Regions from separate parts of the Intestinimonas butyriciproducens genome, predicted to be linked through region 2. Evidence: riboswitches for the same ligand, from Rfam matches in the RefSeq annotation. Region 2 holds a riboswitch; each other region holds the start of a gene.
The links. Region 2 has a riboswitch for cobalamin ahead of SRB521_RS04445 (apurinic/apyrimidinic endonuclease family protein). Riboswitches for the same ligand answer to the same signal wherever they lie in the genome.
Positions count from the first base shown of each region.

Region 1 (7,258 bases), 340 kb from region 2:
CGCCGCTCGGTCTCGCCGATGGCCGCCATCATGGAGGGAGTCATCTTGTCGGCGTACATGACCACAAGGCCGTCGGCGTTCCGGGCGGCCCGCCCGATGGTCTGGATGAGGGAGGTCTCGCTGCGGAGGAAGCCCTCCTTGTCCGCGTCCAGAATGGCCACCAGGCTCACCTCCGGCAGGTCCAGGCCCTCCCGCAGGAGGTTGATGCCCACCAGCACGTCGTAGGTCCCCAGCCGCAGGTCCCGGATGATCTCCTGCCGCTCGATGGTGTCGATATCGTGGTGCATATACTGCACCTTGATGCCGGCGTTTTTCAGATAGGCGGTCAGGTCCTCCGCCATCTTTTTGGTGAGGGTGGTGACCAGCACCCGCTCCTTCCGGGCCGTCCGGTCGTTGATCTCGCCGATCAGATCGTCGATCTGGCCCTCCACGGGCCGCACGTCAATGCGGGGGTCCAGCAGTCCGGTGGGGCGGATGACCTGCTCCACGATCTGCCCCGCCCGGGTGCGCTCATACTCCCCCGGCGTGGCCGAGACGTACACCACCTGGTTGACCCGCTGCTCGAATTCCTCAAATTTCAGCGGCCGGTTGTCAAACGCGCAGGGGAGGCGGAAGCCGTAGTCCACCAGGGTGGTCTTGCGGGCCCGGTCCCCGTTGTACATGGCCCGGACCTGGGGCAGGGTGACATGGGACTCGTCGATGAACAGGAGAAAATCTTTGGGGAAGTAGTCCATCAGGGTCATGGGGGCGGAACCCACGGGCCGCCCGGCGATGACGCGGGAGTAGTTCTCGATGCCGGAGCAATAGCCCAGCTCCTGCATCATCTCAATGTCGTAGAGGGTGCGCTGCTTGATGCGCTGGGCCTCCACCAGCATGTTCCGGGACTCAAAGAAGGCCACCCGCTCCTCCAGCTCCCGGTAGATCTCCCCGATGGCCTTGTCCATCTTCTCCTTGGGGGTGATGTAGTGGCTGGCGGGGAAGATGGGCAGGTGCTCCAGCCGCCGGACCGGGGTGCCGGTGACCACATTGATCTCGCTGAGGCGGTCGATCTCGTCGCCGAAGTACTCGATGCGGATGGCGGTATCCTTGAAATAGGCGGGCCAGACCTCTACCGTGTCCCCCCGCACCCGGAACATGTTCCTCTCAAAGGCGATGTCGTTGCGCTCGTAGCGGATCTCCACCAGGCGCCTGAGGAGCTCATCCCGGGGGAACTCGGCGCCCACCCGCAGGGGGACCATCATCTTGGCATAGTCGTCCGGCTCGCCCAGGCCGTAGATGCAGGAGACGGAGGAGACCACGATGACGTCCCGCCGCTCGATGAGGGAGGCGGTAGCGGAGAGACGCAGCCGGTCGATCTCATCGTTGGTGGCGGAGTCCTTCTCGATGAAGGTGTCGGTGTGGGGGATATAGGCCTCGGGCTGATAGTAGTCGTAGTAGCTGACGAAATATTCCACGGCGTTGTCCGGGAAGAATTCCTTGAACTCGGCGCAGAGCTGGGCGGCCAGCGTCTTGTTGTGGGCCAGCACCAGGGTGGGCTTCTGGACCTTCTCGATGACCTTGGCCATGGTGAAGGTCTTGCCGGAGCCGGTGACGCCCAGCAGGGCCTGCTCGCTCAGCCCGTTCTCGATGCCCGCGGCCAGGGCCGCGATGGCCTCGGGCTGGTCCCCGGCGGGCTCATAGGGGGAGACGACTTTGAAATCAGGCACGGGCAGAGACCTCCTTACAGGCGTAAAATTCCAAAGGGGCGGCCTGCCGCCGCCTCCATAGGGGGTGGAAATCGTACATCCGTCCGATATTATATCAAAACAAATGTTCTATTGCAAGGGGAAAAGAAGCCCAAGGGCCTTCCATTAAAAATCCGGCGGCTCCGCCCCGTACCACTCAAACAGGCCGCTGTCCCGGAGGGAGACCATGTCGTCGTCGGCGAAGATGAGGTGGTCGGAGAGCTCCACCCCCACCTCCCGGAGAACGGCCCGGAGTCTGCGGGTGGTGCTCAGGTCGGCCTGGGATGGGAGGGCCAGGCCGGAGATGTGGTTATGGGCCAGGATGGCGGTGGTGGCATTTTGAGCCAGGGCGGTCTCCACCACCTTGCGGGAGGTGATGTCGGCGGCGTTCACCGAGCCCTCGCCCAGCTTGTGGACGCCCAGCACCTTGCGCTTGGCGTCCATACACACCAGATAGACCATCTCGTTCCGGGCGCCCTGGCGAAAATAGGGGGCCAGGAATTCCCCGGCGGCCCGGGTGGAGTTGAGGACGGTGCCCAGGCTGGCCCGGTCCCGGTCGTACCGCCCCGCCAGCTTGGGCACCAGCTTGAGAAGGACGGCGGTGTGCTCCCCCACCCCGGGGACCTGCCGGAGGGATTCGGGCAGGGCGTCCATGACGCCGGCCAGGGAGCCGAACCGCTCCAGCAGGGCGTGGGAGAGCTCGTTCACGTCCCCCTGAGGGATGGCGTAGCACAGCAGAAGCTCCAGGAGCTGGTGGTCGTGAAAATCCTCCCCGTGGGAGAGAAACTGGGCCTTGAGCCGTTTGCGGTGTCCGTCATGGAGTCCCACGCCGCCGCCCCCTTTCTGAAAGGCCCCGCCCGCCGCCGGCGCTCAACGGGCCCCGTACTCCGCCAGGTAGGCCTCCATGCGGGCCTTTACGGCGTCGTCGATATAGACCTTGCCGTCCACCTCCCGGTTGTGGAGGAAGGCGATGATCTCCCGGACGGTGACGATGGGGCAGACGGTGATGCCGTAATCCTCCCGGAGCTCGTCCAGGGTGGAGCAGTCCCGGGTGCCCCGCTCCATGCGGTCCACGGAGACGAAGAGGGCCCGGATGGACACGTCGGCCACCTGCTGGAAAAGGGCGATGGACTCCCGCACGGCGGTGCCGGCGGTGACCACGTCCTCCACAATGGCCACCCGGTCGCCGTCCTGGGGCTTGTAGCCCACCATGACCCCGCCTTCGCCGTGGTCCTTGGCCTCCTTGCGGTTGAAGCAGTAGGGGAGGTCCCGACCGTAGTTCCGGTAGAGGGAGGAGGCCGCCGCCACCGCCAGGGGGATGCCCTTGTAGGCGGGGCCGAAGAGGCAGTCCACCCCGTCGGGGAAGTGCTCCTGGATGCAGGCGGCGTAGTAGTCCCCCAGCTGGCTGGCCTGGGCGCCGGTCTTGTAGTTGCCGGTGTTGATGAAGTAGGGGGTCCTGCGTCCGGATTTGGTGGTGAAGTCGCCGAAGGTGAGCACGCCGGAGCGCACCATGAACGTGATGAACGCTTCCTTATAAGAGTGAGACATGAGCATTGGCCCCTTTCCAGTTTGTTTCGATTTCAGTCGAAATATTATATCACTATTGAAGGGGGCGCACAAGGAGGAAGTGGGGTGGAAAAAGACGCGCGGAAAGGGGCCGGGCCGGGAATTTTTCTTGACAGACCACGGAAGGAGGCTTATACTAAAATATAGAATTAAATATACGCTTCTGTTTTATGGAAACCGGTGTAATTCCGGTGCGGTGCCGCCACTGTAAGGGGGAGCCGCTGTGCAGTCAGGACACTGGACCCGAGGGGTCTGGGAAGTCGCACGGCGGCGGGGAACCCGAGCCAGGATACTTGGACAGAATGCCTTGCGTCGTAATCTGACGGACCATCAGAGGACGGAATTTTTTATGCCCGAGATTTCCTGTCGCTGCTGTGCCGACAGGAAATCTTTTTTTGCCTGTAAGCCGCTGCGGGACGCGGGAACGCGCCCTGTGGCCTTACATATTTTAAAACAGAGAAGGAGAACCGACATGAAACGAACCCTCGCCCTGTTCCTGGCGCTGACCCTCAGCCTTTCCCTCCTGGCCGGCTGCGGCGGCCAGGAGGCCCAGAGCACCCCCGCACCCACCGGGACCACAGCGCCCACCGCCACGCCCGACGCCGAAGAGCCCACCACGAAGGTGGTGGTGGACGGCCTGGGCCGTGAAGTGGAGATCCCCTGGCCTGTGGAGCGGGCCGTGGTGGCCAACCGCTACAACAGCGAGCTGATCCGCGCCTGCGGCGCCATTGACCGCGTCATCGCCGTGGACACCAATACCGCCCAGGACCGGGTCTATTGGAGCCAGTTCGACCCTGACAACGTGATCGGCAAGGGCCAGAGCGAGCTGAACTACGAGAAGATCGTGGATCTGGGAGCTCAGGTCCTCATCACCCCTAAGAACGGCACCTATGAGCAGGACCAGGAGATGCTGGAGCCCTTCGGCATCAAGGTGCTGGTGGTCACCGGCTGGGACAACGCGGACCTGGTCAACCAGATCGAGGCCGTGGGACGGATCTTCGATGTAGAGGAGAAGGCGGCCGAGCTCAGGGCGTTCTATGAGGAGAACCAGCAGAAGCTGGACGCATGCCTGGCCAACGTGGCCGAGAAAAAGACCGTCTACTGGGAGTACGGCGATCCCTACACCACCTGCATCCCCGGCACCTCCAACGACGGCTGGCACAACATGCTGGTCTCCGCCGGGGCCATCAACATTTTCGGCGACGAGAGCCTGGCGGGCAAGGACATCGACCCCGAGGCCATCCTGCTGGCCGACCCCGACCTCATCATCAAGACCAGCTCGGGCCCGGCCCTGAAGAATACCGGCGTGTATACGCCCCCCACCCAGGAGATGTATGAGGAGATAACCGCCGAGATGGTCAGCCGCCCCGGCTGGTCCGACCTGAAGGCCGTCCAGAACAAGAACCTCTACTGCACCACCGGCTTCTGTGCCGGCGGCCTGGGCAAGCTCATCGGCGCCCTGTACACCGCCACCTGGCTCTATCCGGACGAGTGCGCGGACATCGACCCCGACGCCGTGTTCGACGAGTGGATGTCCATGCAGGAAGTCGGCCCCATCGAGGGCCACGTCTACCGCCTGCCCTGATATGTCCCTGTATGTGGAAACGCCCGGCCCCGCGCTGGGGGAGGAGATCAGGAGCTACCGGCGGCTCAAGGCGCTCTTTGCCGCGGCGGTGGCGGCGGCCACGCTGGCGGCCTTCGTGGTGAGCTGCTTTGCCGGGGTGGCGGAGGTCACCCCGGCCCGGCTGCTGGCCACGGCCTTCCCCTCCCTCGCCCTCCAGGCCCGGCCCCTGAGCGGGACGGAGCTCACCGTCCTGCTCCACCTGCGGCTGCCCCGGATCGTGATGGCGCTGCTGGCGGGGATCGGGCTGGCAGTGAGCGGACTGGTAATGCAGGCCATCACGGGCAACACTATGGCCAGCCCCTTCACCACCGGCCTTTCCAACGCCGCCGCTATGGGCGCGGCGGTGGTGATCGTCTTCGGCCTCAATTTCATGGGCACCACCCAGCTCACCACCGTGTTCGGGGCCTTTGTTCTGGCCTTCCTGTGCGCCGCGCTGGTGTACGGCATCTCCTCCGCCAAGGGGCTGGGGAGCACCACCATCGTACTGGTGGGTATCGCGCTGAACTACTTTTTCTCCGCGCTCAACGCCGGGATGCAGTACATCGCCAACGAGCAGCAGCTCACCGCCATTGTCAACTGGACCTTCGGGAGCCTGTCCCAGTCCACCTGGCCCCAGATCCTGTTCACCGCGGCGGTGCTGGGCGTCTCCCTGCCCATCCTCTTCTCCCGGGCATGGCACTATAATCTGCTCACCACCGGGGATGAGAGCGCCGTGGCCCTGGGGGTCAATGTGGGGCGGCTGCGCTGTGTCTCCGGGCTGCTCATCACCCTCATCGCCGCCACCGTGGTCAGCTTCACCGGGGTCATCGGCTTCGTGGGTCTGGTGGCCCCCCATATCGCCCGTCTGCTGGTGGGCGGGGACCATCGGGTCCTCTTCCCGGTCAGCGCCCTGCTGGGCGGATGTCTGCTCATCCTGGCCGACCTGGTGGGACGGACCGTGGCCTCCCCGGTGGTCATCCCCGTGGGGATCGTGGTCTCCTTCATCGGCGTGCCGGTGTTCGTCTACCTCATCCTGCGGGACCGGAAGGAGCGGGTGCTGTGAAGATCTCCATACAGGGCCTGTGTTTCGGCTACAAACAGCGGCAGGTGCTCCGGGGGGTGGACCTGGAGGTGCCCTCCGGCTCCCTCTGCGCCCTGCTGGGCGCCAACGGCGCGGGAAAGACCACCCTGCTCAAGTGCATCAACGGCATCCTCCGGCCCCAGTCGGGCCGGGTGTTCGCCGACGACACCGACCTGGGGGGCCTCACCGCCAGAGAACGGGCCAGACTCATCGGCTATGTGCCCCAGAACGCCCAGGCGGGCGGAAGCTGCCTCAACGTGCTGGAAACCGTGCTCTCCGGGCGGGTGCCGCACCGAAAGGGACGGCTGAAGAGCGAGGACTACGACATCGCCGGGCAGGTGCTGGAGTCCATGGACCTGTCCCGGTACGCCATGCGTCAGCTCAACCAGCTCTCCGGCGGGGAGCGCCAGCGGGTGTTTATCGCCCGGGCGGTGGCCCAGCGCCCCAGGGTCATGCTGCTGGACGAGCCCACCAGCAACCTGGATATGCGCTTCCAGCAGGAGACCATGGAGATCGTCAAGGCGCTCAGCGCCGGCCGGGGCATCACGGTGATCACCATCCTTCACGACCTGAATCTGGCCATTGTGTACGCCGACCAGGCCGTGCTCCTGCGGGATGGGACCGTCTATCGGGCCCAGTCCCCCCAGGAGGCGCTGGACGGGGCCAACATCCGGGACATCTTCGGCGTGGAGGTGGGCTTCGCACCCCTGGACGGCGCCCGGTACATCGTCCCCCGGCGGCTGGAGAGGGGGTGAGCGGGGATGGATGCGGTTGCAATCCTCTCCTGCCGGAAGGCGGCGGAGACCTGCGGCGGCGTGGACTGCCTGGGATTCTTCCACCGGCGGGAGCGGTCCTTTTCCGGCCGCGGGGACCGGGAGATGCGCCTGGCCGCCTTTGCCACGTGCAACGGGTGCGAGTGCGACCCCGCCTCCGACGAGGCCTTTCAGAAAAAGCTGGACAAGCTGTCCGGCGCAGGTGTGGAAGAGGTCCACGTGGCCGCCTGCGTCACGGGAGAAAAGCGGGCCTGTCCCCGGAAGGAGGCGATCCTGACGGCGCTGTCCGCCCGGGGCCTGCGGGTCTGCCTGCTGGAGGAACGGGCCTGAAACGGAGCAAGGGGGCTCCCGGCGGATCGCCGGGAGCCCCCTTGTGCTTGGAACGGAGCATGGACTCCGCCGCAGGCCGCGATTGTTTCTTGCGCCGGCGTATGGTATAATGTCCAGACAAGACAAGCGCGGTCTCTCTGAATCTATGAAGTAGCGAGGTGCCCTCCTTGAACGAACCTCT
Region 1 covers NZ_CP011524.1:557,966-565,223, forward strand. The annotation lists gene uvrB (excinuclease ABC subunit UvrB) at 1-1,706, opposite strand, end outside; gene SRB521_RS02900 (JAB domain-containing protein) at 1,851-2,552, opposite strand; gene pyrE (orotate phosphoribosyltransferase) at 2,595-3,272, opposite strand; cobalamin riboswitch at 3,463-3,583, shown strand; gene SRB521_RS02910 (ABC transporter substrate-binding protein) at 3,763-4,875, shown strand; gene SRB521_RS02915 (FecCD family ABC transporter permease) at 4,877-5,956, shown strand; gene SRB521_RS02920 (ABC transporter ATP-binding protein) at 5,953-6,729, shown strand; gene SRB521_RS02925 (CGGC domain-containing protein) at 6,736-7,077, shown strand; gene SRB521_RS02930 (glycosyltransferase) at 7,245-7,258, shown strand, end outside.
Region 1: it holds a riboswitch for cobalamin, as region 2 does, so the genes downstream of both, SRB521_RS02910 (ABC transporter substrate-binding protein) here and SRB521_RS04445 (apurinic/apyrimidinic endonuclease family protein) in region 2, are expected to answer to the same signal.

Region 2 (7,258 bases):
GGCGGCGCTGGGTTTCCCACCCACGTCAAGCTGAACGCCAAGGCCGAATGCTTTGTGGTCAACGCCGCAGAGTGCGAGCCTCTCATCGAGACAGATAAATATCTGTGCCGCACCTATGCGGACGAGATCATCGCCGCAGTGGCCGCCGTGGCCACCCATCTGGGGGCCGAACGGGCGGTGATCGCATTGAAAGGAAAGTATAGGGCTGAGATTGCCGCACTTTCCGATGCCATCGGGCGCATGGGCGCCCAAGTGGAGATATTTGAGATGGGGACCTTCTATCCCGCAGGCGACGAGCAGACCATGGTCCAGCAGGTCACGGGCCGCTCGGTCCCGGAGCGGGGCCTCCCGCTGGACGTGGGATGCGTAGTGGACAACGTGGGCACCCTGCTCAATATCTTCGACGCCCTGCAGGGTAAAAACGTTACCGATAAGTTCCTCTCCGTGGTGGGCGAGGTAAAGGCTCCCATCATGCTCCACGTTCCCGTGGGCACCGCCATTACCGAGTGTGTGGCGGCGGCAGAGCCGACCATCGGCGCGTATTCTTTGATCCTGGGCGGACCCATGATGGGCAAGGTCCTGGAGGACCAGGCGGCCATTGAGGCAGCTGTGGTCACCAAGACTACTGGCAATATCATTGTCCTTCCCAAGGACCACTATTTGTTCCGCCGGGCAGCACTCCCTATGGCAGCCATCCGGCATCAGACCAGAAGCGCCTGTATTCAGTGCCGCATGTGCACCGACCTCTGCCCCCGCTACCTCATTGGTCACCAGATCCGCCCCAATCTGGTGATGCGGAATCTCTGGCGTGAGGAGGGGATGGAGGACAACGAGGAATATCTTCGGGCGTTTGGAGATGCGGCAAACTGCTGCGACTGCGGCGTTTGTGAGATGTTCGCCTGCCCCATGGGGCTCTCTCCGAGAAAAGTGAACCAGTACATCAAAGGGCAGCTCCGCTCCCGTGGTATCCAGGTCCCGCGGAACATGGAGCCGCAGGCAAGAGAGTTTGTGGATCAGCGGCACACGCCCACGGACCGGCTGGTGGCTCGTCTGGGCCTCAGCCAATATTACGGGCTCCACGCCCATACGTGTAAGGAACTGCACCCAGAGACGGTGTTCGTCGCCTTCTCACAGCACATTGGGAAGCCCGCAATCCCGGTAAAGGCAGCGGGCGACCATGTGGAGAAAGGCGAATTGTTGGCGCAGGCGGCGGAAGGCTTGTCTGCGAATATCCACGCCAGCATTGCCGGCGTGGTGGAGGAGATCACCGAAAAAGGCGCCCGCATCCGCGGTCGGAAGGAGTGAGAAGCATGGGAAACGCCAGCAGACTTGCCATCGGCATGGTGGAACTCAACAGCATCGCCAGGGGCATCGAAACCTGCGATTACATGGTGAAGGCGGCCCAGGTGGACCTCATCCGCTCCTCCACCGTCTGCCCCGGCAAGTACATGATCCTGATCGCCGGCGACACCGGCGACGTAAAAGCCTCCATGGCTGAGGGAATCAAGCGGGGCGGAGAGTGCGTGGTGGACACCCTGACCCTCCCCAACGTGCATCCTCAGGTCATTCAGGCCATCAGCATGACCACGCAGGTAGAAAAGCCGGGTGCCGTGGGCGTTCTGGAGTTTTACTCTGTGGCCTCCGCCATTACGGCCGCCGATGTGGCTGCCAAGGCGGCCAATATCACCCTCATTGAGGTCCGCATCGGCTACGCCATCGGCGGCAAGGGCTATGTGACCCTGACCGGTGATGTGGGTGCGGTCCGGGCGGCTGTGGCCGCGGCGGAGCGGGAGGCGGAGCTCCTGGTGGGTACCACGGTCATCCCCAGGCCGTCGCCTAAGCTATTCCAGTCCCTGCTGTAAGCAAAACGGAGGGGCAGCCCTCCGAAACCGATTCATCAAGAGAAGGAGAAGGAGCATAATATGGATTTTAGTGAACTGATTGCTGCTGCCGACCCCAGTGTCTTTACCGAGAGTATTTCCGCATGGATCTCCGGTATTTCCATCAACTCCGTGATCATGATGATCATGATGATCTTCATGCTCGTAGGCGCCATCGATAAGATCTGCGGCAACAAGCTGGGTTACGGCGAAAAGTTTGAGGAAGGCTTCAACGCCATGGGCCCTCTGGCCATGTCCATGGCCGGCGTTGTGGCGGCCGCCCCGGTGCTGTCCATGCTGCTGGGCCCCATCCTGAAGCCCATTTACGGCATCTTCGGAGCCAGCCCCGCCATGTTCGCCACCACCCTGCTGGCCTGTGACATGGGCGGTTATCCTCTGGCCATGCAGCTGGCCGAGGGCGACGTAGCCATTGGAAACTTTGCCGGCCTGATTCTGGGCACCATGATGGGCCCCACCATCGTGTTTACCATCCCAGTGGCTCTGGGCATCATCAAGAAGGAAGACCGCGGCTATCTGGGTGCCGGCGTCCTGGCCGGTCTCATCACCGTGCCCATTGGCTGTATTGTCGGCGGCCTGATGATGAATACCCTGGCCCCAGAGTATCACCTCAACTTCATCACCATCATCCAGAACCTGATCCCCGTAATCATCATCGCGGCCCTGATCGTCCTCGGCCTGTGGTTCGCCCCCGGTCCCATGATCAACGGCTTTAACAAGTTCGGCACCGGCGTTACCATCGTGATCACCGCCCTCACCGCCATCGCGGTGTTCGAGCAGATCACCGGTATCATGTTCCCCGTGTTCCACATCATGGTGGAGAACCCCGCCGACGGCTCCCGCGGCCTGGACAGCGGCCTGCTGACCTGCGGTCAGATCGCCATCGTCCTCATCGGCGCGTTCCCCATGGTGGAGTGGATCACCCGTACCTTCGGCAAGCCCCTGGAGAAGATCGGCGCCGCTCTGGGCATGAACGAGCAGGGCTCTGCCGGCATGGTGGCCAATCTGGCCAACAACATCGCCATGTTCAACATCATGGGCGAGATGAACCCGAAGGGCAAGCTGCTGAACGTGGCCTTCGCCGTGTCTGCCGCCTTTGTGTTCGGCGATCACCTGGGCTTTACCGCTGGCAACAACCCCGACATGATCTTCCCTGTGATCGTGGGCAAGCTGGTGGCTGGTGTTACCGCCATTATCGTGGCCAATATTCTGGCCCCCAAACTGCTGGCTAAGATCGAGAACGTAAAGTTCTGACAACAAGACCGCCTGGAAAGGTAAGGAATCGCTATGAATGTAAGTGAAGAACTCATCCGCAGCATCGTGGAAAAGGTCCTCTCGGAGACGGCCGCCGCGTCCTCCTGCGGCTGTGGCTTTGAGAAGCACGTCGATCCCAGCGGCGTACTCAGCGTCAAGACCTCCACCGTGAAGCTGGAGCCCTTTGAGGGGCGGAACGACGTCAAGCTCAAGGATGTAGCCACTCTGGAAGAGGCGCCCCGCATGGGTTGCGGCATCATGGAGCTCACCGACGGAGCCGACTTCGAGTGGACCCTGACCTATGACGAGTGGGACATCGTGCTGGAAGGCCGTCTGGAGATCAAGATCGACGGGCGTGTGGTAGGCGGAGATGCCGGAGACGTCATCTACATCCCCAAGGGTAGCCATATCCATTTCAGCACCCCCGATCACGCCAAATACGCCTATACCGTGTTCCCTGCCGACTGGCAGTAAGGAAGCGGGACCTCCTTCCCATCCCCCCGCCGCCCATTGGGCGGCGGGGGGATATTGTCTTTCAGATTTTTCCTTTTCCCCTTGACAGGGGTTGAAGAGGAGATTATAATAAAACCAGCCAAGCTGACAACTGAATCATAAGTGGTACGCAGGTGCTGGTCTCATTTGCTCAAAAGGGAAGTCGGGTGAGAATCCCGCACAAAGCCGTTGCTGTATTGGTGAAGCGGACCCCAAGATGTCACTGGAGTGAGAACTCTGGGAAGGCGGGGAGCGCGTTTGACACCTAAGTCAGAATACCTGCCTGTGTATGGCGCACGAGAGACCTCCTCGCGCTTAGGAGGGTGCAGCCCCTGTGTCACTTCCACAGGGCTATTGCTGTATCCTTGTTAGAGGATACGGCTTTTTTGTTGTCGGCGCTCACTCCTTATGTGACGTGTCAGGTGGCTTCTTCACCTCCCTTTGGACTGGTATGGCGATCCGAAGAAGGACGCGGGCCCGTAGCTGCCACTGCGGGGCCCGCCCATACCAGGAATATCCACCTGTGGGAAGACCGTGGGGCGCTCCGACGTAGGGGTTGCCCCACGGCTTTTTTTCAGATCATATGAGAGAAAGGAGGCGTTTGGTTGAAAAAGCTGATCAGTATGCCGATGACTGCCGGAACGCTGGCGGAGTATCCACCGACCAGGAGCTTGGAGGCAGCTTGCCGACACTTTGATTGCGACGGGCTGGAGGTGATCTGGGGCGGGGAAGACCTGCCGGAGAATATCCCGGAGCATCTCCATGTGGGATACCATCTGACCTTCTTCCCGGACTGGCTGGATTTCTGGCGGGCGGACCGGAGGGCGCTGACCCGCAAGTTTGGGAGCGCGACCGCATGGACCTCCTTTTACGGCGGACCGGAGGGGCCGGACACCCTGTTGAAGCTCTATTCCGAGGATCTCGACCGTGCGGTGCGGTGGGGGGCCGAGTATGTGGTCTTCCACGTCTCGGATGTGTCCGTGGAGGAGGGCTATACCTATCGTTGGGAGCACAGCCATCAGGAGGTCGTCGACGCGGCGCTGGAGGCCATCAACACGCTGCTTTCGGGCCGAAATCTTACACTGGCCTTCCTGGTGGAGAACCAGTGGTGGCCGGGCTTCACCTTCACAATGCCGGCGCTTACCAGGTGCCTGCTGGATGGCATTCAGTATGAGAATAAGGGCATTATGCTGGATACCGGCCATTTGATGAATGCGAACCTGGAGCTCAGGACACAGGAGGAAGGGGCGGACTGGGTCAGCCGAATGCTGGAGGAGCACGGCGGGCTGGGGAGCATGGTCCGGGGAATCCACCTCCACCAGAGCCTCAGCGGCGCCTATGTAAAGGCCCACACAGGCAGCCTGCCGGACCCCTGGCCGGTGGACTATGCGGAGCAGTTCTGCCAGAGCTATCAGCATATCCTGAGCATCGATACCCATCGCCCATGGACCACCCCCGCCGTACGGGCGCTGGTGGAAAGGATCGCTCCGGAATGGCTGGTACATGAGCTCTCTGCGGCGAACCGTGCGGAGCGGGACAAGCGGTTGGAGATCCAAAGCCGGGCTCTGGGCGTTCTTTAGAAAAGAAAGTCCGTTGGGGGAGGGGCGCACGCGGGTGCGTCCCTCTTCCACTGGGAAAATTCCCGGCAAAAGGCCTAAGAAACATTGACAAGAGCCCAAGGTTTGTGTATAATTCAAATAACGTCAAGCGGGTCACGCGAAAGAGCGGATCTGCCTGTTATGCGAGATGTGCGGAAGCGTCTTGAGCACCCGTCCGGTGTTTGAGTGCGCTTTTTTTGTTGTTGAAAGGCCCCTTGGGGGATGTGTGGTGGAATATGCAGGCAAAGGGAAACTATGTTGTCCTGGCAGACAGCAGCGCGGAGGACCGCGGGAGACTGCGGGGGATTTTGGAGCGGGGCGGATATACGGTCGCCGGAGAAGCCAACGACGGCGTGGAGCTGGTCCAGCTCTGTGAGGCGCTTCGGCCGGAGACGGTCTTTCTGGATATCCCCCTGCGCTATCTGGATGGCCTTTCGGCGGCCGCCTACCTGCGAAAGGAGCATTTGGCGGAGCTGGTCTTCTTTGTGACAGGGCGGTCGGACGAAAGGCTGGTGTCCGCAGCCAGAGATCTGGGAGCGGGAGGTTATCTGGTAAAGCCGGTGACGGAAAAACAGCTACTGCCGGGGTTGGCCGCAGCTCTGGCGCGGAACAGAGCCATGGAGCGCATCCGGCAGGACTGTGCCGAAGTCGAACGGCAGATCAGTGAGCACCGGACGCTGGAGCGGGCCAAATGTGCCGTCATGGAGCGGGAGAAGCTCAATGCGGGGGATGCGCTGGACTTTCTGCGGAGGGTGGCGGAGGAGAAGCGGATGCCTCTTTTGAAAATCGCGGAGCTTTTCACCGTGCTGCCCGGGGCCAATCCGGAGCAGTGAGCGGTCTGCTGGCCAGGGAGAGCTCTATGTTCAGGTTCGACAGGGTGTCGATCGAAAACGACATGCTTGGGCGGGGAAAACCACCGTCCGTATGACCCTTCCCGGGTTTTCAAACAGAGCCCGGGTCGTTACGATGAGGAGGAAACAAATATGAAGCGGGATCCTGTAAGAGCAAGTGTCCTGGCGACCAAGATCATTCCCAATGTGGCCGCCGATCTGGCCAAGGAGCTGGGCCTTCTGCCTGGTGAGAAGTCCCTGGCCCTGGTCACGTCCGACTGTGATGATGTGACCTATACCGCCCTGGACGAGGCCACGAAGAAGGCCGACTGCCGCGTGGCATATGCCAAGAGCTTCTACGCCGGCGCGGCCAACGCCAACACCAAGCTGGCCGGCGAGATCATCGGCATCCTGGCCGCCCCCAACCCCGCAGAGGCGAAGGCCGGTCTGGCCGCCTGCGTGGATATGATCGAGAACGTGTGCCACTTCGTCTCGGCCAATGAGGACGACACCATCGTGTACTATGCCCACTGCATCTCTCGCACGGGTTCCTACCTGTCCGAGGGAGCGGGGATCGCGGAGGGAGAGGCGCTGGCGTATCTGATCGCGCCCCCTCTGGAGGCGATGTACGGAGTGGATGCGGCGCTGAAGGCGGCGGATGTGCGCCTGTGCGTGCTGTACGCGCCCCCCAGCGAGACCAACTTCGGCGGGGGCCTGCTGACAGGCAGCCAGTCCGCCTGTAAGTCCGCCTGCGACGCCTTCGCCGCCGCGGTGGAGTTCGTGGCCGACAATCCCATCGACTGAGCATACGGCTGGATTGCCCCGCGCACAGCCGTACGGGGAGGCCGAGGCTGAAAAGAATGTGACGGGGGGATGGATATGGCGGACCAGGAACGTGAGAAGACCGTCCTTCTGGTGGACGACGACCGCCCGATCCGGGAGGGGCTGCGACGTTTTTTCGACGGAACGTCCTACCGCGTGGCGGGGGAGGCCGCCGACGGGATGGCAGCGGTGGCGCTGTGCCGGAAGCTGCGGCCCGACCTGGTGCTTTTGGATGTGAAAATGCCCCTGCTGAACGGGATCGACGCCGCGCGGCTGATTCGGGAGGAGCGCAGCGCCCGGTGCATCGTGATGCTTACCTCCTTTGATGACCAGTCCTGCGTGGAGCAGGCCCTCGCGGCGGGGG
Region 2 covers NZ_CP011524.1:894,633-901,890, forward strand. The annotation lists gene SRB521_RS04425 (4Fe-4S dicluster domain-containing protein) at 1-1,305, shown strand, start outside; gene SRB521_RS04430 (BMC domain-containing protein) at 1,311-1,862, shown strand; gene SRB521_RS04435 (ethanolamine utilization protein EutH) at 1,923-3,152, shown strand; gene SRB521_RS04440 (cupin domain-containing protein) at 3,186-3,626, shown strand; cobalamin riboswitch at 3,760-3,945, shown strand; gene SRB521_RS04445 (apurinic/apyrimidinic endonuclease family protein) at 4,250-5,224, shown strand; gene SRB521_RS04450 (ANTAR domain-containing response regulator) at 5,479-6,075, shown strand; gene eutL (ethanolamine utilization microcompartment protein EutL) at 6,226-6,876, shown strand; gene SRB521_RS04460 (ANTAR domain-containing response regulator) at 6,952-7,258, shown strand, end outside.

Region 3 (7,258 bases), 1.5 Mb from region 2:
CGTCCTCTCCTACGGAGAGCCCTCCGTGAGACCCCACCACCTTTACATTCAGATGGGGATAGGCGATGGAATTGCGGACCTGCTCGAAGGCCCGCCCGGCGGCAAACATGGCGAAGGTGGAGGCAAAAGGCTTCTTGCCGCAGGTGGCGAGGCCCGCCGCCACGCCCATCATGTTGGCCTCGGCAATGCCCATGTTGAGGAAGCGCGCGGGGTAGGTCTGGGAAAATTTCTTGGTCATGGTGGCACTGGACAGATCGGCGTCCAGGACGACCAGCTCGGGGTGCGCTGCGGCAAGCTCCACAATGGCGTCGCCATAGGCGGCGCGGGTCGCGATCTTATCAGCCATGTCAGTTCGCCTCCAATTCCGCCAGGGCGCGCTCCAGCTCCGCCTTGGCGATCTCATACTGCTCGTCGTTGGGGGCCTTTCCGTGCCATCCCGCGTTGTTCTCCATGTAGGACACGCCCTTGCCCTTGATCGTGCGAGCCAGGATCACGGTGGGCTTGTCCTTACAGGCGGCTGCCTGCTCCAGCGCGGCGGCGATGGCGGCATAGTCGTGGCCGTCCACGTGGAGGACGTTCCAGTTGAAGGCCTCAAACTTTTTGTCCAGCGGCTCGGAGGGCATGACGTCGGCAGTGCTGCCGTCGATCTGGAGGCCGTTTACATCCACGATGGCGCACAGGTGATCCAGATGGTATTTGGCCGCGGACATGGCCGCTTCCCACACCTGGCCCTCCTCGATCTCGCCGTCGCCGAGGATGGTGTAGACCCGGTAATTCCTGTCGTCCATCTTGCCGGCGAGGGCCATGCCGACGGCGGCGGAGATCCCCTGCCCCAGGGAGCCGGTGGACATGTCCACGCCGGGAACGTGCTTCATGTCCGGATGGCCGGAATAGTGGTCCTTGATAGAGCGGAAGAGCTTGCAGTCCTCTACAGGAAAGTAGCCCTTCAGGGCCAGCACCGCGTAGAGAGCGGGCGTGCAGTGGCCCTTGGAGAGGACCAGACGGTCCCGATCCGGGTCCTTCGGGTCCTTGGGGTCTACCCGCATCGTATGGAAATACAGGGTCGTCAGCAGGTCCATCACGGACAGGGAGCCGCCGATATGGCCGGAAGCCGCGGTGTGGACCATATCCATTGCCAGCAGGCGGGCGCGGGCCGCGGTCACGGCCAACGCATGGGCGCAGGTCTGTTCCAAGCAGGATCATCCTTTCCACGTTGCAAAAATAGGGGATCGCCGCCCGAAAAGGAAACCTGCGGGCCGCGGTCCTATCACTGCCCCATTATACCCCCGGCCCCCGGGTGACGCAAGAGAATTCTTTCGTTTGAATGTACTTTTGCTTGCGTTTTCCGGAGATATGCGCTATGATACTCTTTAAGAGAAAACACGCCACATTTCATACGGCGGGATGGAGGCTTTCGCATTGTTCAATCAAAGGCAGTTGGAAATCATCGATCTGCTGCAGACGGAGGACAAGGTCAGCGTCAGTGAGCTCACCCAGCGGTTCGGGGTATCGCTGGTGACGGTGCGGCAGGATTTGAAAAAGCTGGAGGACCAGGGTGTTCTCAAGCGGACCCACGGCGGGGCGATCCCCGTGGACAACGGATACGACACCTCCACCCGGATGTGGAACAACTACGAGCAGAAGCTCCGCATCGCCCAGCGGGCGGCCTCCATGGTCAGTGACGGGGAGACTGTCATTGTGGAGACCGGTTCCACCTGTTCCTTGCTGGCCAGGGAGCTAGCCTCCAAGCGGGGGGTCACGGTCATCACCAATTCGGTATTTCTCTGCAACTTCGTAAGGCGGTGCCCCGCGCTGGACGTGGTACTGCTGGGCGGCTCCTTCCAGCACGACGCCGAGGCCAATGTGGGCCCCCTGACCAAGCTGGGCCTGGCCCAGTTCTCGGTGGACAAGTGCTTCATCGGAGCCGACGCCATCAGCGAGGATAAGGGGGTCTCCACCATCAATCTGTTCCGGGCCGAGGTGGCCCGGGCCATGGCCAAGTCGGCCAAAAAGATGATCGTTTTGGCAACCTCCGATAAGGTGGGGGCCAGCGCGGTGGCGTCCAGCTTCCCCCTGGCCTCGGTCCACACTGTGATTACGGACAAGGATCTGAGCCGGGAGGGCAGGTCCCTGCTGGACGGCGCGGGCGTGGAGGTCATCACTGTCTGAGCGCGCGGAGGCACTTGCCGAGAGGCTGAGGCCCCCGGCCACGTCTGTGGCCGGGGGCCTTTTGCGGTGGGAAGGAGCGTAGATTCTCTTCCCGCCCACGCACGCGGGAAGGTGCGCGCCCGGACGCCGGACGGCCGGGAGACACGATGGGAGGAGAGAAAAGGGTGCGCCACAATGAAAGTTCAGAACGCTGCCTTCACTTTTCAGACAAATTTCAGCTTTGGGGCGTAGACTGAGGACCAAAACTGAAAAGAAGTGGTACGACATGCGGGTACTGATTGTAGAGGACGAGGTGCGCCTGGCCGAGGCGCTGGGGCAGATCATGGCGGAGCACCGTTATTTGGCCGATCTGGTGTATACCGGACCGGACGGACTGGAGTATGGACTAACCAACCAGTACGACGTCATCGTGCTGGACGTGATGCTCCCCGGCATGGATGGGCTGGCGGTGGCCCGGGGACTGCGGGAGGCCAAAGTGTCCACCCCCATCCTCGTGCTTACCGCCCGGGACGAGGTCCCGGACAAAGTGGCGGGCCTGGACCATGGGGCCGACGACTACATGACCAAGCCCTTTGCCACGGAGGAGCGGCTGGCGCGGATCCGGGCGCTGGCCCGGCGGAAGGGGGAGGTCCGGACGGAGCTGCTCACCTACGCCGACCTCGCCCTCAACCTCTCCGCCCGCTGCCTCCGGTGCGGAGAGCGCGAGGTGCGGCTGGGATTCAAGGAATTTGAGGTGCTGCGCCTCCTGATCGCCTATCCCAAGATGGTGGTCCCCAAGGAGGAGATCATTCTCAAGGTCTGGGGGGCGGACAGCAATGCCGAGGACAACAATGTGGAGGTCTATGTCTCCTTCCTGCGGAAAAAGCTTCTGTTTTTGGAGTCCGGCGTCACCATCCGTACGGTGCGGAAGGTGGGCTACTTTTTGGAAGTGGAAGAACCATGATCAAGCGCCTGCGCAAAAAATTTATTCTCACCAATATGCTCCTGGTCGCCCTGGTGCTCATCACCGTCTTTGGCGTGCTGGTGGGCTACAATTACCAGCGTCTGGTCCGGCAGAGCGAGGAGGCTATGCGCACGGCCCTGAAGTGGAGCGACGACGCGCCGCCCCCTGTGTTCCAGTTCGGCGCGTCTCATGAGGAGGAAATGGAGGAACAGGGCGAGGAACGCCGGTTCACGATGGTGCCAGTCTTTGTGGTCCTGCTGGACGAGGACGGCGGTCCCGCCCAGGTCACCGGCGGCAACAATGTGGAGGTATCCGACCAGGTGGTGGCCCAGGCCGTGGCCACAGCCACGGAGGAGAGCGGCGCCATATCGGGGTTGAACCCGCGCTATCTGCAGGACACGGACCGGGGGGGAGAACAGCCGGATCGCCTTTGCCGATATGGGCTGGGAGACCGACTCACTGTGGCCGCTGATCCGCTCCTCGCTGCTGGTGGGGGCGCTGGCCCTGGGCGGTTTCTTCGTCATCTCGCTGATGCTCTCCGGACTGGCCCTCAAGCCGGCGGAGGAGGCGTGGGAGCAGCAGCGCCGCTTTGTGGCGGACGCCTCTCATGAGCGCAAGACTCCACTCACCGTCATACTCACCAATACCGGCATCCTCCTCGCCCACAGCGGGGACACCATCGCACAGCAGCAGAAATGGGTGGAGTATATCCGGGACGAGGCGCAGCGGATGCGCGCCCTGGTGGAGGACCTCCTCTTCTTGGCCAAGAGCGACGCCGGAAAGGAGACTTCTCCGGTCACCGCGCCTGTGGATGTTTCAGAGCTCACCTGGAGCGCGCTGCTTCCCTTTGAGCCGGTGGCCTTCGAGCAGGGCGTGGAGATGGAGAGCGAGATCGCCGACCAGCTCACTGTCCAGGGCAATGCCGACCAGCTCCGCCGGCTGGTGGCCATTCTGCTGGACAACGCTGTAAAATATGCCGGAAACGGCGGCCGGGTCAAGCTCGTCCTCTCACGCCCGGAGCGTGGCGGCGTCTGCCTGACGGTCCACAATACCGGACCGGCTATCCCGCCGGAGCATCTGCCCCACCTGTTTGAACGGTTTTACCGCGCCGATGACTCCAGGGCCAGGACTTCCGGCGGTTATGGCCTCGGCCTCGCCATCGCAAAGCGCATCGTGGACGGGCACGGCGGCTCCATCACCGTGTCCAGCAGGGAGGACGCCAGCACGGACTTCACGGTGAGGCTGCCGCATAGTCAATAGACACGCCCGGAAAGCCAAGGGGAAGATTCACACATTGTTCACGCATCCTTCAAAGATTGTCCATTCATTTTCGGGAAAGCTGTGGTATCCTTATCAGCGTAGACAGGAAAGCAAACAATCATTGCCGTACCATCTATCTCAAACCTCCTCTCTCTTTCTCAACACCAACGAAACGCGGCGGCGCCCCAAAAGGCGCCGCCGCGTTTCGTTGGTGCCGCACGGGCGGGGCGGAAACGTGCAATTGACATTTCGGCGGCGGAATAGTATTCTATAAGGGACCGGAATACACAGGGAAACGCCTCTCGGCTCTGCGCGAGCCATGGGGGAGCCGTGAAATACAAAATTGAATACTGCTTTGAGTGGCCCGCACGAGGGGCTGCCGCAGCCTTGCGGCGTGTATCGTGTGGGATGAAAAGGGAACCCGGTGAAAATCCGGGACGGACGCCGCCGCTGTAAGGGTACGTTCGGCCAGTGACGAAAGTCAGCCATTGTATCGGATCGGATACGATAAGGCGGGCCGATGAGAAGTGTACCTAAGTCAGAAGACCTGCTTGAAGTATATCCTCCACCGTGCGTGAAGTGGATCAGGGATAGACTGCGACAGGACGACACAGGAAAACGGCTGTGGCGCGGGGCAAAGCCCCGCGCCACAGCTTTTTTTGACGAAAAGAGGCCATTTGTAAGGAAGGAAAAGGAGGAGAAACGAATGAAACAGAGATGGAGACGGCCGGTATCGCTGGCGCTGGCATGGGTACTGGCGCTGAGCCTGAGTACCGGAGCGTGGGCGGCGGTGTCGGACGAGAGGCTGGCCGACACCGTTACGGACACAGCGGCGTACATGTACCGCACGGTGAAGGATCCCCAGGTGGGGTCCATCGGCGGCGAGTGGGCGGTGCTGGGCCTGGCGCGGAGCGGGTATGAGGTGCCTGAGGAGTACTATCAGAAATACTACGCCACGGTGGAGAGCTATGTGAAGGCCTGTGACGGGGTGCTCCACGACAAGAAATACACGGAATATTCGCGTCTCATTGTGGCGCTCTCGTCCATCGGAAAGGACGCGCGGGACGTGGCGGGGTACGACCTGACCAAACCCCTGGGCGACTACGGCAAGACGATTTGGCAGGGGCTCAACGGCCCGATCTGGGCGCTCATCGCGCTGGATTCAAAGGACTACCCCATGCCGGAAAATCCCGAAGCGGCGACGCAGGCGACGCGGCAGATGTATATCGACCGCATCCTGGACTGCCAGCTCCCGGACGGCGGATGGAGCCTGTTCGGGGGCACGGCGGCGGCGTCCTCGGGGGACGGGGTGTCGGACCCCGACATCACGGGGATGGCGCTCCAGGCGCTGGCAAAGTACCAGGACCAGGCGGCGGTGGCAAAGGCCACAGAGGAGGCCCTGGCGTGCATGTCGAAGCAGCAGGACGCGAGCGCGGGCTATGCGTCCTGGGGGACGACCAATTCGGAGAGCTGTGTACAGATGATCGTGGCGCTGTGCGAGCTGGGGATCCCGCTGGACGACAGCCGGTTCGTGAAAAACGGAAAGACCATGCTGGACAATCTGATGACCTTCTATCTGCCCGGGAACGGTTTCCTGCACACGGCGGACGGGTCGGGCTCGAACCAGATGGCCTCAGAGCAGGCATTCTATGGCCTGATCGCAGCCCAGAGGGCCCGGGACGGGCGGAACAGCCTCTACCGGATGGGAGATTCCCTGACGGTGACGGGTGAGCTGGCCGGGGCCAAGCCGGGGGAGGGACTGGAGGGGAAGGACCCCGCGGTCACGTATATGCCCATCGTGGACCGTGAGGCCACCTTCCCGGACATCACCGGCGTGAACGCCCACAAAAACCAGCCCGCCATCGAGTCCCTGGCTTCCCGCGGGGTTATCAGCGGGAAAAGCGACGGGAACTTCGACCCGGACGGGGACATGACCCGGGCGGAATTCGCCGCCATCGTGGTGAAGGCTCTGGGTCTGGCGCCGGCGGCGGCGGACCGGTTCACCGACGTGCCCGCGGACGCGTGGTACGCGGGATATGTGGGCACGGCCAGCACGTACGGCATCGTGACCGGCACGGGAGACGGGAGCGCCTTCCGGCCCGACGGGACCATCAGCCGCCAGGAGGCGGCGGTGATGGTGGCCCGGGCGGCCAAACTCTGCGGGATGGACACGGCCCTGGACACCGGCGCCATTCGGGACATCCTGGCTCAGTTTACCGACTATGTGACCACGTCGGAATGGGCCCGGGAGGGGCTGGCCTTCTGTTACCAGGAGGACATCCTGGACCAGTCGGCTCTGGAGATCCGACCCACTGCGGCCATCAAGCGCTGCGAAATCGCCCAGATGCTGTTCAACCTGCTGGGCAGCGCCAATCTGCTGTAAATCTGTAAAGTTCTGTAGAGTAAGGAAAAGGAAAGGAAGTGCCCATCATGCATGTGAACTGGTTCAAGGACCCTGACAACGTGGTGTACTGCAAGGAGGAGGAGGTCCTCCCCCGGCTGTCGAAGGAGCTGGGGATCGGAGATCTGGCGGAGCGCGTGGCAGCCTTCCGCGCGGCGCCCGCAGCGGAGGGGATCAACCTCAAGGGGCTCCGGCGGACAACGCTGAAGCTGTTCGTCCCTAATCTCACCTTCCCCGAGCCCATAGAGATGGGGGAGAACGTGTGGATCTACATGGGGGAGCTGTGTCCGGCGTACTGCCTCTATACACCGTGGGAGGACGGTGAGAAGAAGTGAAGCTGACCAGGGGAAAGGTCGTCGGCGTACTGGCGGTGCTGGTCATCCTGGCGGCGGCGTTCTGGTATGGCGGCGGTGCGCCGGGGTTGCAGGGGTGGACGGTGGAGAAAACCACCCCGCCCCCCGTTTCTCTGGAGACGGCCGGCTCCA
Region 3 covers NZ_CP011524.1:2,379,562-2,386,819, reverse strand. The annotation lists gene SRB521_RS11835 (transketolase family protein) at 1-346, opposite strand, end outside; gene SRB521_RS11830 (transketolase) at 348-1,193, opposite strand; gene SRB521_RS11825 (DeoR/GlpR family DNA-binding transcription regulator) at 1,420-2,169, shown strand; gene SRB521_RS11820 (response regulator transcription factor) at 2,435-3,112, shown strand; gene SRB521_RS16550 (hypothetical protein) at 3,109-3,723, shown strand; gene SRB521_RS16545 (sensor histidine kinase) at 3,644-4,372, shown strand; cobalamin riboswitch at 4,716-4,941, shown strand; gene SRB521_RS11810 (S-layer homology domain-containing protein) at 5,079-6,755, shown strand; gene SRB521_RS11805 (hypothetical protein) at 6,803-7,108, shown strand; gene SRB521_RS11800 (DUF4430 domain-containing protein) at 7,105-7,258, shown strand, end outside.
Region 3: it holds a riboswitch for cobalamin, as region 2 does, so the genes downstream of both, SRB521_RS11810 (S-layer homology domain-containing protein) here and SRB521_RS04445 (apurinic/apyrimidinic endonuclease family protein) in region 2, are expected to answer to the same signal.

Region 4 (7,258 bases), 1.0 Mb from region 2:
TTTTGGCCCGGCCCTTCATGGGCTTTTTCACCTGCGACCCGTTGATCACGGACTACGGCGGCATCTATCTCTCCATCGTCACCTGCTGTTCTGTGGGGATCACCATGCAATTCGCCACCGAGCGCATTCTGCTGGCCAGCGGCGATCCTTTGGGACCCATGATCATCCAGGGCATCGGCGCGGTGCTCAACCTGATCCTTGACCCCCTTCTCATCTTTGGATGCGGCCCCGTTCCCCCTCTCGGCGTTGCGGGCGCGGCGCTGGCCACAGTGTCGGGACAGCTTCTGGGGATGACTGTGGGCTTTTTTCTCGTGTCCGGACGGAAGGACCTCTCCCTCTCTCCCCGGCGCTTTCGCCCCAGCGGAGACGTCATTCGGGAGATCTACCGCATCGGGCTGCCTGCCATCGTGATGCAGTCTCTGGCCACCTTTATGACCTTGGGGCTCAATAAAATCATGGCCCTCTTCTCTGAGAGCGCCGTCTTTATTCTGGGCGTTTACTTCAAGATCCAATCCTTCATCTTTATGCCGGTATTTGGGCTCAACAACGGGCTCACCCCTGTGGTGGGATATAACTACGGCGCCCGGAGCCGGGGCCGCATCGTGGCGCTGATCCGCTTTGCCCTGGAGATCGGCGTGGTCATCATGGCGGTGGGTACGCTTTTGCTGGCTCTCTTTCCCCACCGCTTTCTCCAGCTCTTCCACGCTGAGAGCAACGTCCTCGCCACCGGCGTGTCCGCGCTACGGATGATCTCCTCCGGCTTTGTCTTTGCCGGGGTCTCCGTGATCCTATGCGCCGCCTTTCAGGCCATGGGAGCGTCCATGCTGAGTCTGGCGGTCTCACTGTCCCGTCAGTTGGTCCTGATCCTGCCCGCAGCGCTACTGCTGGGCCATTTCTCACCACGCTTTATGTGGCTGTGCTTCCCCATTGCGGAGCTTCTCTCGTGCCTGCTGGCGCTGCTTTTCTACCGCAAGGTCTACCGCGAGAAGCTTGTGCCCATGTCGGAGAGATGAGTTTCGTTTCCTGATTGTTATAACTTTGTAGTTGTTTTCCGCGCATAGAGCGGGTATAATCTACAAATGAACCATTCTGTACGCCTGTGAACGGAAGGGAGGGCCTTCCTTTTGAGAAAGCTTTTTCTGTTGTGTGCCGCCTGCCTGCTGGTTCTGGCCGGCTGTACCAATGACCCTGAACATGGATCCTCTACCCCCGCCCCTGACGCCGGAACTGTTACCCCTGTGGATACCCCCACCGCCGCACCCTCCGCCCCGACCACCGCGCTCCCCGTGGAGTCCACACCCCTTGTCTCCCCCACGGCCGCGCCCGCCACTGACACCGCCGTTCTTCCGGAGCCCTCTCCCGATGTGAGCCAGCCGCCCCTGCCGGAGGAGACCTTCGACCCGGACGCGCTGACCCTGGATGACTTTCCAACTCAACTGATAACCAGCGGCACCGCAGTTCTGGAGGGCACCGAACCGCTCTACCTCATTGCCCAGATTCCCGACCACGACACTTGGCTCTACGGCCTCAGCGGCGGCTACGGACTCATTCTCCGGGTGGGCGCTCAATGGAAGAACCTGGATCTGGGTTATCTTACCCCCCGCGCCGTTCTGCCCGCCATGGCCTACGGCGATTTCGACGGAGACCTGGAGCTGGAGCTGGCTCTGCTGGTCTACACAGACTCTGGTACCGGCGTGAGCATCTGGGATCTCCACATCATTGAATTTGAGTCCGAGACGCTCTGGACAGATTGTTGGTTTGCCCCGCCGGATTATCAGGCCATTCTGTCTCAGATCGTGACCTATACCCATGACCCGTCGGTCGGCGGGGTTACCATCGCCGCCGGGGAGAGCCACCGGTTCCAGCCGGACCCCGCTCTGCAGCAGGACGGCCTGACGCCTGGCGCTTTCCAGACCGGCCAGTGCGGGGACGGCATCGTCAGTTTCTCTGTCTCCGGCGACGCCATCCGCGCCGATTTCGGTGTCTCCCTCTTCTATGAAAACATCGTTCCCTCCGTGGAAGCGGGCAGTGTGCAGGCCGACGTCATCTTTACCGGCTCCGCTTTCGGCCTGGCCAATTTCATGGTTGTAGCGGACGCCCCCGCATAATAGAAAGGAAGGGGCGGAACCGTCTGGTTGGGAGGACCTGCCATAAGGAAGCTAACACCCGCCGAGAAGAAGCTGCTTTTCGGCGGGTGTTTCTTTATAACGATCTCACCGACAACTCGGAGTTAGGAGAGATAAAATGGATAGACCGATCACAACGCTGTTTATGCTTATGTCTGTTGATGGAAAAATCAGTACAGGGGCAACAGATGATTTAGATGTAGACAGAGATTTCCCTAAAATTGTGGGCGTTCAAGAAGGACTGCACCAGTATTATGAGATAGAGCAGACAACCGATTTGTGGTCGCTCAATTCTGGCAGAGTACAGAAAAAGATGGGCGTCAACTCGAAGGAAATGCCGAATAAGTCGCCTGTTTCCTTTGTAATCATCGACAACAATCATTTGAGCAAACAAGGTATTCGCTATTTTTGCGCCCGCTCAAAAAAATTTGTGCTGGTCACATCCAACGCAGACCATCCGGCATTTCAGGTGAATGAGGACAACCTTCATATCATCTGTCAGAGCAAGTTGTCTTTGCCTGATGCACTTGCAAAACTCAAGTCAGAATATGGCTGTGAGAGAATCACCATACAAAGCGGCGGTACATTAAACGGGCTGTTTCTTCGGGAAAAGCTGTTTGATTATATTGATATTGTTATTGCCCCCATTTTAATTGGCGGCAAGGATACATCCACACTGATTGACGGGAAATCTTTGCTATCAGAAAGTGAATTATCCCAATTGGGTGTGCTGAAATTGCAAGAATGTATGGTCTTGGAAAACTCGTATCTCAGATTGCGTTACCAGGTAATCCGCTGACAACTTCCAGTTTACTGCTCTTTCCCACGAGCACTTTCCCCGAAAGTGTCATAGTGGGTTACACACTATAAACAGGGCAAGGCAGACCGCAATGGTCTGCCTTGCCCTTAACTTCTTTATGAAGCCTTACCCTTCCGCCATTCCTTTTTTTATTGTTTTCCTCTTTCCGGCAGCAGGACGCCCACCAGAATACCCAGGAGAGCCGGGATCACCCAGCCCAAGCCAATGGAGGCCAGAGGCACCGCGTCCAGGAGCGGGATTGGGACTCCCAGATCCTTTAGCGCAAAGAGGACGCTGCACACACCGGTAACCGCCACAGGGACCGAATAGGCGCAGCGATGCTCCGCCAGCCGCTTCTGAAAGAAGGAGAGCGCAATGAGCACAATGGCCACCGGGTAGATCGCCCCCAGAACTGGAACGGATATCCGAAGGATAAGGTCCAGCCCGGCATTTGCGATCGCCATGCTTACCACCGCAAACATCGCGGCCCATCCCCGATAAGAGAGTCTGGGCCAGAGCAGGGAAAAATACTCGCCGCAAGAGCTGATGAGCCCCACACAGACATTGAAGCAAGCAATGACAAAAATCGCCGCCAGCAGTAGGCTGCCGGTTTTTCCAAACAGGGCGGGAACAATATTGGTCAGCACCACCGCGCCGTTGGCGGCCCCCGGGAAAGCCCCTCCGGACAGCGCTCCCACGTGGGCCAGCATGGAATAGACGGCCAGAAGCATGGCGCCGGCGATCCAGCCGGCCCGGACCGTACTCTTCACCACGTCCTCCTCCCGCTCCACTCCCATGGCACGGATATTCAGGGAAATGATGATGCCGAAGACCAAGGCAGCAATGGTGTCCATGGTCTGGTAGCCGTCTAGGAAGCCTTTCGCCACGGGATTTGCGGCATAGGCCGCATCCTGGGGCGGTCCGTAGCCCTCCAGCGGATTTACAAGACAGCCTACGAAGGTGACCACGATCAGCAGGATCAGAATGGGGCACATGACCTTGCCCAGGCGATCCGTCAGCTTCTCCGGACGGAGCGCCACCCACAGGGAAGCGGCGAAAAACACCAGCGAATAGAGCAGTTGAAGCAGCCCGAGGGGGGCGTCCGGCCCCGCAAAGGGAGGGACCGCCATCTCAAAGGAGGTGCTGGCCGTTCTGGGAATGGCCAGACACGGGCCAATGGACAGATAGGCCAAAATGGTGAACACCCGTGAAAAGAGTGGATGTACCCGGTTCCCCAGCGCGGCAAGTCCCCCGGACCGTGCCACCGCCACCACGCCCAGCACCGGCAGTCCCACTGCGCTGAACGCCATTCCCAGCATGGCGGGCCAGGTGAGCGTTCCCGCCTGCGCGCCGACTCCGGGTGGGAAAATCAGGTTCCCCGCGCCAAAAAACATGGAAAAAAGGGTGAATCCAACCAGCGCCTGGCGTTTTCCACTGAGCTTTTTCATCGCGCTCCTCCGTCCGACCGAAATCTCACATCTTTAGGAATTTATTATACCGGAGTATTCTCCCATTGTAAACAGGCCGTTTCGCCTGTCCGTGAGATTCTATGAAAAAACTCTTGTGCTTTCGATCAGAAAGTAGTATATTGTCATATGTACAAGTTCCGGTTTTTACCGGTGAAAATGGAAGCGGGTGAGAATCCCGCGCGGTCCCGCCGCTGTATGCGCATCAGGCCCCTCCATTGTTGCCACTGAGAATGTTCACATTCTTGGGAAGGCGGAGGTTTCGCTGCGTAAGCCAGAAGACATGCTTGTATATCTCTTGTCTGCTTGCGTGGAAACGAGCCTGGACAGAGTTTCAGTATGGAGCCGTTTTGCTCTCATACTGGTTTTTTGCGACGAATTCGGGTCGCATAGCCGTAACGGCTATGCGACCCTTTTTATTTTTTCAGAGGTGATTCTGCATGCACCAGCCCTTCTTTGACGATCTTCGCACCCTGATGTATCCCTCCGCCCTGCTTCATACCTTCGGGGTCAACGGGAAGGTCTCCGGCAGTGTGGGGGCGGCCGGAGAGATAGGCGGCGGTGTGGTCGTCATACTCCACGGCCCAAGGGGCTGCGGCTTTCACTACCGGCACTCCGCCAGGCGCCGGCACCAGCCCTTTTACCCTCTGCTGTGCTCCGACCTCACGGAGCGCGAGATCATATGCGGTGGAGCGGACGCGCTGCGCCGCACCGTCTCGGAAGCTTGGGATCGCTACCGTCCCGCCCTCATTCTGATCGTCCCCACCCCTGTGAGCGATATCTTGAACGAGGACATCCGCGCTGTGGCGGAGGCGTCCCGCACCCAGGGGATTCGGGTGGCTGCCGTCCAGTCGGAGCTCTTCTCTCACCGGGACAAAAACTATTCCCGCACGCGGGTGCGGGAGTTGGCCCGTCAGAAAATCACCGGAGACAACCGTCTGGAACTGGAGCTTAAGGGGTGCGGCTTTACGGAGGTGCTCTGGGCCCTGGTGGAGCAAGTGATGGAGCCCCAGCCCCCCCTTCCCCGCAGCGTGAATATTGAGACGGTGGGCTGGGGGAGCGAGGGCACCCTGGTCCTGAAGGAAATCGGTTCTTTTCTGGGCCAGTGCGGCATCACCGTCCACTGCTGGATCCCCAGCGCACCGCTGGAACTTCTGATAACGGCGCCGGCCGCCCGGCTCAACCTGGTCAAACGAGTCCGCTGGGCCCGGAGGATGAAGGAAAGGTTCGGCACCGACTATCTCCATCTCGGCGGCGCCGGACGCTATACGGGCCTGGAGGGTATCGCCCTCTTTTACCGTGATATCGGGGAAAAGCTGGGCCTTCTGGACGAGATGGAGCCCCTTATCGCTACAGAAACGGAGAAGGCGCTGGCCCAGACCGAAACGGCCCGCCGCACACTGGCGGACTACCGCTGCGCTCTGGTGTGCCGCGGGCTACAGACCGCTCCGCTCCGCCTCAAGCTGTATGCCAGCCTGGGGCTGCCGATCAGCCACATCTGTCTGATCCTGACCCCCGAGATGCGCCGCGAGATGGCCCTGACTCCAGAGCTGGAGGCACAGCTGATGGACCGGATTCAGGACGCCGCGGGGCTTTATGCCGGCGGCAGCCCCATCCTGCTGAATCCCGGCGAGGCGGAACTGCGTGAGGTCTTTGCCGTTGTGGACGCGGTGGTGGGCACGGGGGACGTTACCCTGGAAGGGCTGGGCGCGCCCCTGATCCCCGCTATGAGCGAGACCGTCTCCCTCTCTTTTGAGTCCTATGTCCGGAACGTATTCCGCCTCTGTGACCGACTGTCCGCCCGCACCGCACGGGACGAACTCATTCTGAACCGGATGCCCTTTCAGACCCGCCATTACCCCCTGTATGACGGCTCTGAAAGTCTGTGGGCCAAAGAGATGTGGGAGCGCATGTGGCTCTATCGAAAGGAAAATGTGCAATGAAAACGGCGGACGGCTGCAAACTCTTTGGCGCGCACCAGGCCCTTACCGGTATCCAGGGCGGCGTGGTCCTGCTCCACTCGGTGGTGGGGTGTAATTTTGGCTCTATGGCTTTCCATGCGGCCTGTGATATGGCGGACATCCGCCAGACCTGCACGGTCATCAGCGACAGCGATGTGATCTTCGGCGGGGAGGAGTCGCTGTCCCGCGCCCTGCGTCACGCGGAGGAGCTCTGCTCCCCTGAGGTGATCTTCCTGGTGACCGGCTGCGTCAGTGATATCATTCAGGACGATGTCCATTCGGCGGCAAAGGCCTTTCAGAGGCGGGCCAGAGTGGTGACCGTGGAGGCCGCCGGCTACCGCGGCGGGTTGGAGGACGGCTATGAGGCCGCACTGACCTCCTTGGCTGAGCTCATGTCCCCCCTCCCCACCGCGGAAACTCCCGCCATAAACCTGCTGGGGCTGGGTGCAGACGACCATCGGGCCGGCCCGGACCTGGAGGCCCTCCGGGGCCTGCTCCATGGCAAGGTCCGCCTGAACACCGTACTCTCCCGCTGCTCGCTGGAGGAGCTGCGGCGCGCCCCGTCGGCAGGGCTCAATGTGGTCCTGGGCCGGGGCGTGGGCTTGGCCCGTGAGATGGAGCGGCGGTTCGGCATTCCCTTCGAGGTGTTGGACTATCCCTACGGCCTTACCGGTGCCGAAGGGCTCTGGCATTGTCTGGAACGCCGATTCGGGCTGGATTTTTCCGAGGAGCGCGCCTCCTTCCGCCGACGGACCGCCGAGGGACTTCGCCCGGTCTACTCCTATCTTCAGGCCCTCTATGGCATGCCGGTCTCCCTGATTGGCTCCGGCGCCCGGAGCCGGGGCATGGCCCGCTTTCTTATCCGCGAACTGGGGATGGAGGTGGCCTGCCAGGCGGAGCGCGAGG
Region 4 covers NZ_CP011524.1:1,927,022-1,934,279, forward strand. The annotation lists gene SRB521_RS09635 (MATE family efflux transporter) at 1-1,013, shown strand, start outside; gene SRB521_RS09640 (hypothetical protein) at 1,125-2,108, shown strand; gene SRB521_RS09645 (dihydrofolate reductase family protein) at 2,245-2,925, shown strand; gene brnQ (branched-chain amino acid transport system II carrier protein) at 3,075-4,373, opposite strand; cobalamin riboswitch at 4,510-4,696, shown strand; gene SRB521_RS09655 (nitrogenase component 1) at 4,832-6,334, shown strand; gene SRB521_RS09660 (nitrogenase component 1) at 6,331-7,258, shown strand, end outside.
Region 4: it holds a riboswitch for cobalamin, as region 2 does, so the genes downstream of both, SRB521_RS09655 (nitrogenase component 1) here and SRB521_RS04445 (apurinic/apyrimidinic endonuclease family protein) in region 2, are expected to answer to the same signal.